One region of the Aurantivibrio plasticivorans genome, then DNA from elsewhere that is predicted to be linked to it. Evidence: predicted binding sites of a transcription regulator. Region 1 holds the regulator's gene; the other holds the start of a gene.
What was found. The regulator sigma-54, encoded in region 1, starts transcription at its own class of promoters, with help from an activator protein. The targets are predictions, from matches to a motif close to TGGCACANNNNTTGCNNT.

Region 1 (5,347 bases):
TCCAATACGGGTTTGGTAGGCAGCGCACGTCGTAGACAATTTCAGCGTCAGCCGGTATTCCGTGTTTGAAGCCGAAAGACTCAAACAAAATAGACATTTCTGAAGCATCTGCGCCAAGTACACGGGTTTTAATGAGATCACGGAGCTCATGCAAATTTAGGCTAGTTGTGTCGATAACTAGATCTGACAGATCTGCGATGGGTTCGAGTAAGGAGCGCTCGGCGTGAATGGCTTGTTTGAGGTCTGTATTTTCATCACTCAGGGGGTGTTTTCTACGTGTTTCACTGTAACGTTGAATGAGAATGTTGTTTTTTGCATCGAGAAAAACTATCTCACATTTAACCCCTAGTGCTTCGATCGCTGTGAGAGTTTGTGGAAACTGTTTTAAGTCTTGCCAGGTGTTTCTGGCATCAATGCTGATAGCAAATTTTTGGTGACCATCACCATCGGGGTTAAGCGTCTTTATATGGTCAACTAATTGCGGTAGCAAGGAAGCTGGTAGGTTGTCCACGCACGTGAAACCAGCATCTTCGAGAAGGTGTAGCGCGGTACTCTTGCCTGAGCCGGAATGGCCGCTAATGACAATCAAACGCATAATTGAAACCTTTTAGCTCCATTAGGTTGAGCCTTAGAGTTTGCTCAAAAGGCGCTGGCCCGGTTATCGATACCGATTATTTATTTCGTTAGATATCGTTAAATACTTCGGTGGCACATTTGAATAAAGATTCATCGCTATTGGCCCGCCTGATGATATTAAGATTAGACGGATTACTAAACGCTTGCGCTAGTAGAGACAGGGTTTGCAGGTGCTGATTCTCCGCTTCGTCGGGCACCAGCAACGCAAACACGATATCTACTGGGGAATCATCAATTGCTTCAAATTCAATCGCCGTATCGAGAGTGAATAAGACGCCCACGGCATTGGCTAAGTTTTTGACCCGACAATGCGGTATTGCAATACCTTGCCCAATACCAGTAGAGCCTAGTCTCTCTCGATTCACTAGTTCTCTGAATAATTCATCCGACGAGAGTGCCGGGTAGTCTTCTGCGATTTTTTTTGCTGTTTCTTCCAAAACCCGCTTCTTGCTGCCACCAGCAATGTGGCAACAAGTGCGAGAGGGGGAGAGTATCTTGCTAATGTCCATAGGTTGGTTAACTGCTCGCGAGACGACTAGCGATGGCTACGTTGCTTTTCTTTGTGCTTAATGAGCTGTCGGTCAAGCTTGTCTGACAGAAGATCGATCGCAGCGTATAAATCTTCATTGCTAGAATCCGCAAAAAAATCTTTACCGCTAACGTGTACAGTGGCTTCTGCTTTTTGCTCCAGCTTGTCGACTGACAAGATAACGTTAACCGACGTAATCTGGTCGCTGTGTCGGTTGAGTTTGTCGAGTTTGTTGGCGACATAATCTTTAATGGAGTCGGTGAGATCGAGGTGATGGCCACTGATGTTTAATTGCATAGTGCAGCTCCTAATTGTGTAGGGGAACTCTGTCCGTTATATGACAATAATTGATTGTTTTGCGGGTCACATTACATACTTGGGGCGTTGACTCCTGTTGGATATAAGCCTCTTTGCCTAAGTAGGCGCTATGACTGTAGCGGAAGTAAGGTCGCGACAAATGTGTCGAGTTAATCGCTGGATACTTTTCACACAAGCCGTTTGCGTTCGTTAGAAGCGGGAATGTTTAGAGACTCCCGATACTTGGCTATAGTGCGTCTTGCTACTTGAATACCTTGCTCGGCCAATAGTTCGGCAATTTTACTATCACTGAGTGGTTTTTTCGGATTTTCCGCAACAACCAGTTTCTTAATTATAGCGCGGATAGCGGTAGATGAGCATTCTCCGCCGCTGTCGGTACTGACATGACTAGAGAAAAAATATTTTAGCTCAAATATCCCCTGTGGCGTGTGCATATACTTTTGCGTTGTCACACGGGAAATAGTGGATTCATGCATCCCCACCGCCTCAGCAACGTCGTGAAGAACTAGTGGCTTCATCGCCTCTGGACCATAGTCTAAGAAACCGCGTTGCTTTTCTACGATACAGGTGGCAACTTTTAACAAGGTTTCGTTACGGCTATGCAAACTTTTTAGAAACCATCGCGCTTCCTGCAAATTATCTCTCAAGAAGGTGTTGTCACTACTATTGTCGGCTCGCTTAATCAATGCAGAATAGGCTGGGTTGATACGCAGCTTAGGTGCGATATCAGGATTTAGCTTCACTGCCCACCGGTCGTCCTCTTTACTGACGAATACATCCGGTACGACATATTCGGTTTCCCCAGCGTTAATTTGTTCACCTGGGCGAGGGTTTAAGCTTTGAATTAATAAAATCGTATCGCGTAGTTCCGCTTCTTTGAGCTTTGTTTTACGCATTAATTGTTTGTAATCTCGACTACCGAGCAATGCTAGGTGGTCTTTGACGACGACGAAGGCGTCTTTTAAATAAGGTGTATCTTCAGCGAACTGTTTCAGCTGGATGAGTAGGGACTCTTGGAGGTCGTGAGCACAAACACCGGGTGGGTCAAATTGTTGCAGTCGATGTAAAACGGCATTGACTTCATCTTCTTCGAGTTCTTCCAGGCTATCTTCGATACCGTGAAATATCTCATTGGTGGTTTGAGAAAGGAAACCAGACGGCTCAACAGCATCAAGAATTGACATGGCGATGACGCGGTCTCGATCAGACATTGGCGTCAAATTAAGCTGCCACATTAGGTGATCGTATAGAGACTCTGTGACAGTACGCCGGGAGTCGTAATCGTAGTCTTCGTCTTCAGGGCCACTAGCGACAGGGCCTGTTGACGGTTGGTAGATATCGTCCCAACTGGTATCGACTGGAAGTTCATTGGGGATTTCATTATTCCAGTCTGACTCAGGGTAATCTTGCGAGTCATCACTTGAATTGGGTGCGCTATTCTCGAAATTATCGTTGTTATAAAGGTCTTGAGGGTCATTGGCGGAGTCGCCATCGGATGTACTGGTTGCTTCGCTGGTATTCTCCGAATTTGAATCAGTATCACCGCTGCCTCCATCCGAACCTGAATCATCTTCAGATATCTCCAACATTGGATTGGAATCTAGCGCATCTTGGATCTCTTGCTGTAAATCCAAGGTGGACAGTTGCAGAAGCTTAATTGCTTGCTGCAATTGCGGTGTCATTGTGAGCTGTTGGCCCAGCTTAAGTTGAAGCGATTGTTTCATAGATGACGGCGACTGCGTTGCACTTTAACTTGCCAAGCACAACTTCGGTTTGATAGTGCGAGCGTTGACAAGATCTTGTTGCTCAACCGTGAGACTTGGCTTTCCCTTAATTTACATCAGCTAAATTGTCTAGAAAGGATGTGCCAATTTGGAACCCCTGACTAAGTGTAGACAGGCTACCGCGACGCGGCAATCTTGACAAGCAATGTTTATGCCTGTGGTCAAAAAATCGCTTATTTAATGAAAATTGGTTTGTAAAAAACGCGGTTAATAGCGAATTAGACGTTGACTTGAGGCGTGTCGATAGGCCTATAGACGAAAATGTTCGCCCAGATAAACTTTGCGAACTTTCTGGTTGTTCAGAACTTGTTCGGGGCTACCCGACTCGATGATATGACCTTCACTAACAATGAAAGCGCGCTCGCAAATATCGAGCGTTTCTCTTACATTGTGATCGGTAATGAGCACGCCGATACCGCGTTCTTTTAGGTGAGTGATGATGCCTTTGATGTCGTTAACGGATATTGGGTCAACGCCCGCGAAGGGTTCGTCCAACAAAATAAAGGCAGGATCAGTGGCTAACGCTCGCGCAATTTCCACTCGACGGCGTTCGCCGCCTGATAACGCCATGCCTAGGCTGTCGCGTAAGTGGGTGATATTGAACTCGACTAACAATTCCTCCATTTTGTGGAGGCGCTGTTTACGATTGAGTTGGGGGCGCGTCTCGAGAATACTGAGAATATTGTCAGCGACCGATAACTTGCGAAAAACCGAAGCCTCTTGAGGTAAATAGCCTATGCCCGCTTTAGCGCGATCATGCATAGCAAATTGAGTAATATTGAGGTCGTCGATGAAGATCTCGCCACGCAAAGGTTTAATCAGGCCTGCGATCATATAAAAACAGGTTGTTTTCCCTGCACCGTTTGGGCCGAGTAAGCCGACTACCTCTCGAGCAGATACAGACACCGAAACATCTGAAACCACATCTCTCCCTTTATAGCGCTTAGCAAGGTTTTCGGCACGAAGAGTGGACATTGGCTACTCCGCTTTATTGTTAGATGGCGGTTGTTCGTCACTCGCGCCACGGTTGCGCGGAGGGCTAACCAGTTTGATAGTGTCGTCGCCGGCTTCTGCTTCTACCAGGGAGCTACTGACATCGTAGAACAGCTTGGCTGCGGTGATGGTTGTACCGCTTTGCTCAAATACAGCGTTACCTGAAATTAAAACTTGCTCGCTGCCCACTCGGTACTCAATGTGGTTACCCTTAACCGTTATTACGCCTTGATCGCTTGATGGCTGCTGTTGCAGTGTGGCAGGTTCGCCAATGGCAATAATTTTGTTGGGGTTATTGATGTTGCCGTGCGCGGTCAATTCGTCTGACATGATTTTCAGTGAGCCCTGAGTGACGACGACGTTCTTAGAATAAGTGGCGACCTCATTCGCAGTATCAATGCGCATACGGCCTTGCATTTCGATATCAATCTCTTGGTCTTTATCTGTTGGTAGCGCCAGCACTGGCTGGGCGATGAGCCAAAGGCTCAGTGCCATAAATGTTTGATGAAGACGGCACATTAGGTCAATCCTTACTCAGTTTCGGGTGACTGTGATGGGGTCACAGCCTCGTTTGGTTGGCCTGGCATGGTGGGCGTTGATTGTAACAGTTCACCGTGTGTTGGTGGCTCATGCTTCCCCTTAACCTTGGATAAGAGCGTGAACACTTGTTGTTTGAAATCAACTTCCATTCCTAGGCCACTGTAAACGGCTCTGGGGTAGCGGATGATAACAGTTTTATCCGATTCGGCTAATTGGCGATTTGGAAAAAGCGATATGCTCGGTGCGGTAATACGAGTTTCACCGTCTTCCAGAGATTGCCACGCGTTGACATTGGTACTTAGCTCAAGCTTTTCGCCGTTTTCAGTGGCCCTACCTTGCTCAGCGCTCAAGTGCCATGGAGTGGCATCGGCCTTATAAAAATAAAATCGCGGATTTTGAATGGCAGTGAAATCTTTCGGGCTAGGTTTATTGAGGTTTGCTTGGAAATGTTGAGCTTCGCTGGCCTCGAATTTGTGAGCGAGTTTGCCGCTATCATCAAATTGCAGTGTTTCGATCCCACTTATAAAAAACGTCGGGAATTGCTGCG
Region 2 (5,347 bases), 870 kb from region 1:
AAATACACAGGCGATGTCGTCTCGCCATTGCGCCCACAACCCTTTAGGCTGTTCTAATTGATCGCACTGAGCATCTGACATGGTACAACTCCAGGTAAGGAACCTTGTTCGTTGCTTTTGGATGAATTAACACTGATAGCGTCGCCGATACCTTCGCTGATACTTTCACTAATTGACGGCAACGCTGCGTGCAGCTCAATTAGTTCATCAGGTGTAGGAGCGCGCTTCGTCGCAGTGACTAAAACGCGGACTTGGCTTAATAAGGTTCGCAATTGTGCTTCGAGTACTTCGATACCCAAGTCTCGATACACATTGCGCAACATATGGGTACCACTGTGTTTACCCAACACCAATTGGTGGCTACGCCCTAATTCTTGCGGATCTAGCCCTTGATAGTTTTTAAAATCTTTTAATAAACCATCAACGTGTATTCCGGCTTCGTGCGTAAACACACCCTCGCCAACAATACTTTTTTGCCAAGGCACTGTCCGACCGGACGCTTGCTCAACCATTTTCGATAACGCTGACATCGCAGTTGCATCTATGCCGGTACTAATTCCGTGAAGATTTTTCAGCGCCATGGCACATTCTTCAAGCGGCGCATTACCGGCGCGCTCACCCAAACCGTTAACCGTGGTATTGATGTGCGTTGCACCAGCGGCGACAGCAGCTAAGGTATTGGCGGTTGCTAACCCGTAGTCATCGTGGGCGTGCATCTCCAATTGCAAATTGGTCGCCGCACGTAAGGCAGATATTTTTTGAAAGGTAACAAAGGGTTCGAGAATTCCTACCGTATCCGCGAAGCGTAGCCGCGTCGCACCGGCTGCTTCGGCAACGCCAGCAACGGTAATTAGAAAGTCCATATCCGCACGCGATGCATCTTCGCAGCCAACACACACTTCAAAACCAAGATTGCAAGCTTCGGTGACTAAGCGAGTTATTTCTGCCAGCACCCATTGTCGATCGCGTTTTAATTTACCTGTGATTTGCTGGTCGGAAACCGACACCGATAAATCAACCATCGTCACGGGTACATCTTTTACTGCCGCAAGATCTGTGTCAGTCATGCGACACCATGCCAAGGTTCGAACCCCTGGCACAGCGGCAATGATGTCTCGCATCACGGAGCGCTCTTCTTCTCCCATGGCTGGGATGCCGATTTCCAACTCCGGCACGCCAATTGCCGCTAACTGCTTTGCAATAGCCACTTTTTCTTCAGCACTAAACGCTACGCCTGCGCTCTGCTCACCATCGCGTAGGGTCGTATCATCAATAATCACTTTATTGAGTGATGCGCTCTTTGTATTGTTTAGTGCTGTGTTCATGCTTAACAACTCATTCAACAGTAAACCGTGGCTTAATAAAACAGGGACTAAAAGTTAACGGCTAACCATTAGCAGTTAGGCGTAAACGGGGGCGAATGCTTGCTCTGGGTTTTCCACTGGACCGTTTTCACCCCAGTAAGGCGACAATTTGCGCAATTGCGCAACAATGGGCGGCACCGCTTCGATGACACGCTCGACTTCTTCCATAGTGTTGTAACGTGAAAGAGAGAAACGTACCGTACCGTGCGCTGCTGTATAGGGAATTCCCATTGCTTTCATTACGTGTGAGGGTTCGAGTGAGCCTGAAGTACAGGCAGAACCACTTGAAGCAGCGATACCCATTTTGTTCATCAGCAACAAGATGGCTTCACCTTCGATGTACTCAAACGCAATGTTTGCTGTATTGGGTAATCGATTGTCGACATCACCCGTCGCAAACGAATTAGGAACTGCAGCGAGAATGCCTTCTTGCAAACGATCGCGCATGGCTTTAACCGCTGTGTTTTCGTGCTCCATGTTTTCTTGTGCAAGATCACACGCCACACCTAAACCGATAATACTCGTTACATTTTCAGTACCCGCACGACGACCACGCTCTTGGTGACCGCCTCGCAATAATGGGCGGAAACGTGTTCCACGTTTTAGATACAACACACCCACACCTTTCGGCGCATGTAACTTGTGGCCGGATAAAGACAACATATGGATTTTGGTGTCTTGTAGATTCATTGGAATTTTTCCAACCGCTTGCACCGCGTCGGTATGGAACATGACACCGGCTTTGTCAGCCATTTCTGCCATTTCGACTACTGGGAAAATGGTGCCGGTTTCATTGTTCGCCCACATCACGCTAACGACGGCCACTTTGTCGCTGAGCAATGCTTCGTACTTAGCAAGGTCAAGACGACCCTGTCCATCCACTTCTAATTTGTGGATGGTGTAGCCTTCAGTAGCCAAGTAGTCGCAAAGGTTTAATACAGCGGGATGTTCAACGGTGGTGGTAATAATTTCACGGCGCTCGGGCTGCGCTTTAAGTGCCGACATGATGGCCGTCGAATCCGACTCGGTACCGCATGAAGTAAAAACCACTTCAGAGTCGTGCTCTGCCCCTAATAAGTCTTGAACACTTTTGCGGGCTTTTTTTAATGCAAAGCCCACTTTGTTGCCAAAACTATGAAGTGATGAAGGATTGCCGAACTGCTCGGTAAAATAGGGCATCATCACTTCAACGACTTTGGGATCACATTGCGTTGTAGCATTGTTGTCGAGGTAGACGTCAGCAAGTCCTGGATTGCTCATTGCGCACCTCCCATTTGTACCGCAGCGGGTTTTTTCTCAACAGGGATGACTTTGACAAACTCACCCAAGGCTTCGATTAATTTCTGTTGTATACCACCGACTGTCATCGCGGCCATTTGGCAACCGCTACACGCACCAACCAAATTCACATAAATATTTTTACCTTCAACATCCATCAACTCGACATCACCACCGTCGGCGCGTAATGCAGGTCGGATATCGTCAAGCACTTGCTCGATTTTTTTGATACGCGCGTATAAACCCGCACCCGGTGCAGCCTCGGCTGGCGCCGATGATCTCGTATCAATACTGACTAGCGGTTGTTGTGGTGTAGAGGTAGGCGCGGCAGCGGCAATACTCACTCCCGCTGGCGCGAAGGTTTCACCGCGCGCCTTCAATTCATCTTCAAGAATGTACTCAATACTTTCGTGACAGGAAGAACAACCGCCACCAGCTTTAGTAAAGTTAGTCACATCCGCTACAGTGCTGAGATTATTGGCTTTGATCGTATCGCGAATCATCACCTCATCGATGGCAAAACATTTACACACCAAAGCACCTTCTTCGTGATCATCCACCCACTCTTCACCTCGGTAGTCCGCCACTGCGGCTTGTAGTGCTTCCCGGCCCATGACCGAGCAATGCATTTTTTCGGGTGGTAGGCCATCGAGAAAATCAGCAATGTCTTGGTTGCTGATTTCGAGTGCTTCATCGAGCGTTTTACCTTTTACCATTTCGGTAAGCGCCGATGACGACGCAATGGCAGAACCGCAACCAAATGTCTGGAAGCCTGCATCGAGAATAATTTCTGTCTCAGGTTCCACTTTGAGTGAAAGGCGAAGTGCATCACCACAGCTAATTGAGCCTACGTCGCCGACGGCGTTTGAATCCGCAAGCGCTCCGGCATTTTTGGGGTTATAAAAATGTTCTTTAACTTTTTCTGAGTAATCCCACATGATTTCGGATCTCCTGCAAATGTTTGAGAATTAACCGGGTCGGCCCACCGGTAATGAAAGATAATTCAACGCTTACGCACTAAAAGATTTTCCACAGCCACAACTGTTGCTGGCGTTGGGGTTTTCGAATTTGAAACCAGTGCCTTCGAGCCCGTCGAGAAAATCGACAGTGACTCCGTCCAACAAGGTTGCACTGTTGGCATCCACCAAGACTTTCACGCCTGTGAAGTCCAAGACCGAATCATCTTGCGCGACACTTTCTTCCAACTTCATACCGTATTGAAATCCTGAACAACCGCCGCCTTCGACTTGAATGCGTAAACCTGCAATCGATTTTTCAGAGGAATCAATGAATCGTTTTACGGCATTCACTGCACTGTCAGTTAATGTGAGCATCTTTGTCACTCCAATGTCTGCGTTTACATGTCTGCGTTTACATGTCTGTGTTTACATGTCTGTGTTTTAATGTCTGTGTTCAAGCGAAGCTTTAATTGAGCACAGAAATTTTATCTACAACAGAGAGATTGCAATCGATATGCCACAGGTTGTGGGATTTATTTATTGTTATAAAACAACAAGTTAAGGAGCGGTAAAGTTGCAAAACAGCGTGTCGGAAATGACACTCGACACGTTCTTTGTAGTACTTGCTACAAGGCAAGTAAGTGGTAGCGAACAGCCTCGTCAAAGAGGCGCGTTCCACCCCCTTCAGAGACCACAGCAGACAAGGCTTGTGGATCATTCACGCGCACACCCGCAAGGTAGTTGACACCCAAGCTAGACCAATCGGCTAGCCACGGCAAACTGGGGCCCAACAACACAACCGTTGCGTGCTGACTTAACGCCAATAACCTCGGGAGCGTTTTGTTGGCAATACTACTCGCGGTAATAAACACCCAATCACAGGTGGGCAGCACAAATTCCGCCGCCGACTCGGGTAAATCATCCGGCCCAGGTCGCTTTTCGATACAGGTAAAGTCAAATGATGAAGCGAATTGATCTAATCCAGGGTACCTGCCGATGATTGCCACCTTGGCATGCGTAAGCTGATCGGAAAAATGTTGGAAAACCGACAAATGGGGATCGCTACCACAATGAATTGATTGTGCACGAGACAATAATTCATTTTCACTGTGATTAATGATGGCATTACAGACAGCAACCCCGACGGTTGCAGCGCACCTGTCCCATTGAGTTACCCAGGGTATGATCTCTTCTACAGATCGACCGACTAAACTACCTGCCCAGGGCAAGGTTCTCGGTGGGTCCAACGGGCTAAAGCAGATACCGGTACTAGCATTGAGTTGATTATCGTGGCTAATATTTGAATCGCTACTAGCAATGCGCGCATAACTCCAGCTCAACCCCAACATAACTTGCTGGATCAACAACGGCGCTGAAGGTTCACGACCAGGAAAGTGATCCAGAGCTTCTCGAGCGCTGTCACATAAGCGTTGATAAAACTGCGCACTGTTCATCATGCACTAAGATCACGAAATTAAGTTAAAGCCGCTAAGTTTTGCAGTTCGGTTTTGATGGCCTCGGCACTGCCCCACGCCGTAATGGACTCAATAAACCAGCGCTTATCGGTTGGATGAGGAGCAACAATATCGAACTCTGCATACAATTGTCCGCTGTCATGAATCATGACATGACCTAATAAATCACCATTTGCAGAGCGCCATTCGGCGTATAGTGACTCGGCACCGTCATAAGGGTCTTTGCGCAACTCGCCATTCACCATCGGTTGAGCTAAGGCATCGGCTTTAT

Region 2: the regulator sigma-54 is predicted to act here: its motif matches at 4,104-4,121, upstream of ACZ5NB_RS16155 (HesB/IscA family protein).

What each region holds. Positions count from the first base shown of each region.
Region 1 covers NZ_AP036020.1:2,763,909-2,769,255, reverse strand. Annotated here, with positions in the region: gene rapZ (RNase adapter RapZ) at 1-595, opposite strand, end outside; gene ACZ5NB_RS12440 (PTS sugar transporter subunit IIA) at 684-1,145, opposite strand; gene hpf (ribosome hibernation-promoting factor, HPF/YfiA family) at 1,172-1,462, opposite strand; gene ACZ5NB_RS12430 (RNA polymerase factor sigma-54) at 1,651-3,207, opposite strand; gene lptB (LPS export ABC transporter ATP-binding protein) at 3,517-4,242, opposite strand; gene lptA (lipopolysaccharide transport periplasmic protein LptA) at 4,246-4,779, opposite strand; gene lptC (LPS export ABC transporter periplasmic protein LptC) at 4,791-5,347, opposite strand, start outside.
Region 2 covers NZ_AP036020.1:3,634,174-3,639,520, forward strand. Annotated here, with positions in the region: gene cysE (serine O-acetyltransferase) at 1-81, opposite strand, end outside; gene nifV (homocitrate synthase) at 54-1,325, opposite strand; gene nifS (cysteine desulfurase NifS) at 1,401-2,624, opposite strand; gene nifU (Fe-S cluster assembly protein NifU) at 2,621-3,580, opposite strand; gene ACZ5NB_RS16155 (HesB/IscA family protein) at 3,653-3,976, opposite strand; gene ACZ5NB_RS16160 (Rossmann-like domain-containing protein) at 4,228-5,058, opposite strand; gene ACZ5NB_RS16165 (hypothetical protein) at 5,076-5,347, opposite strand, start outside.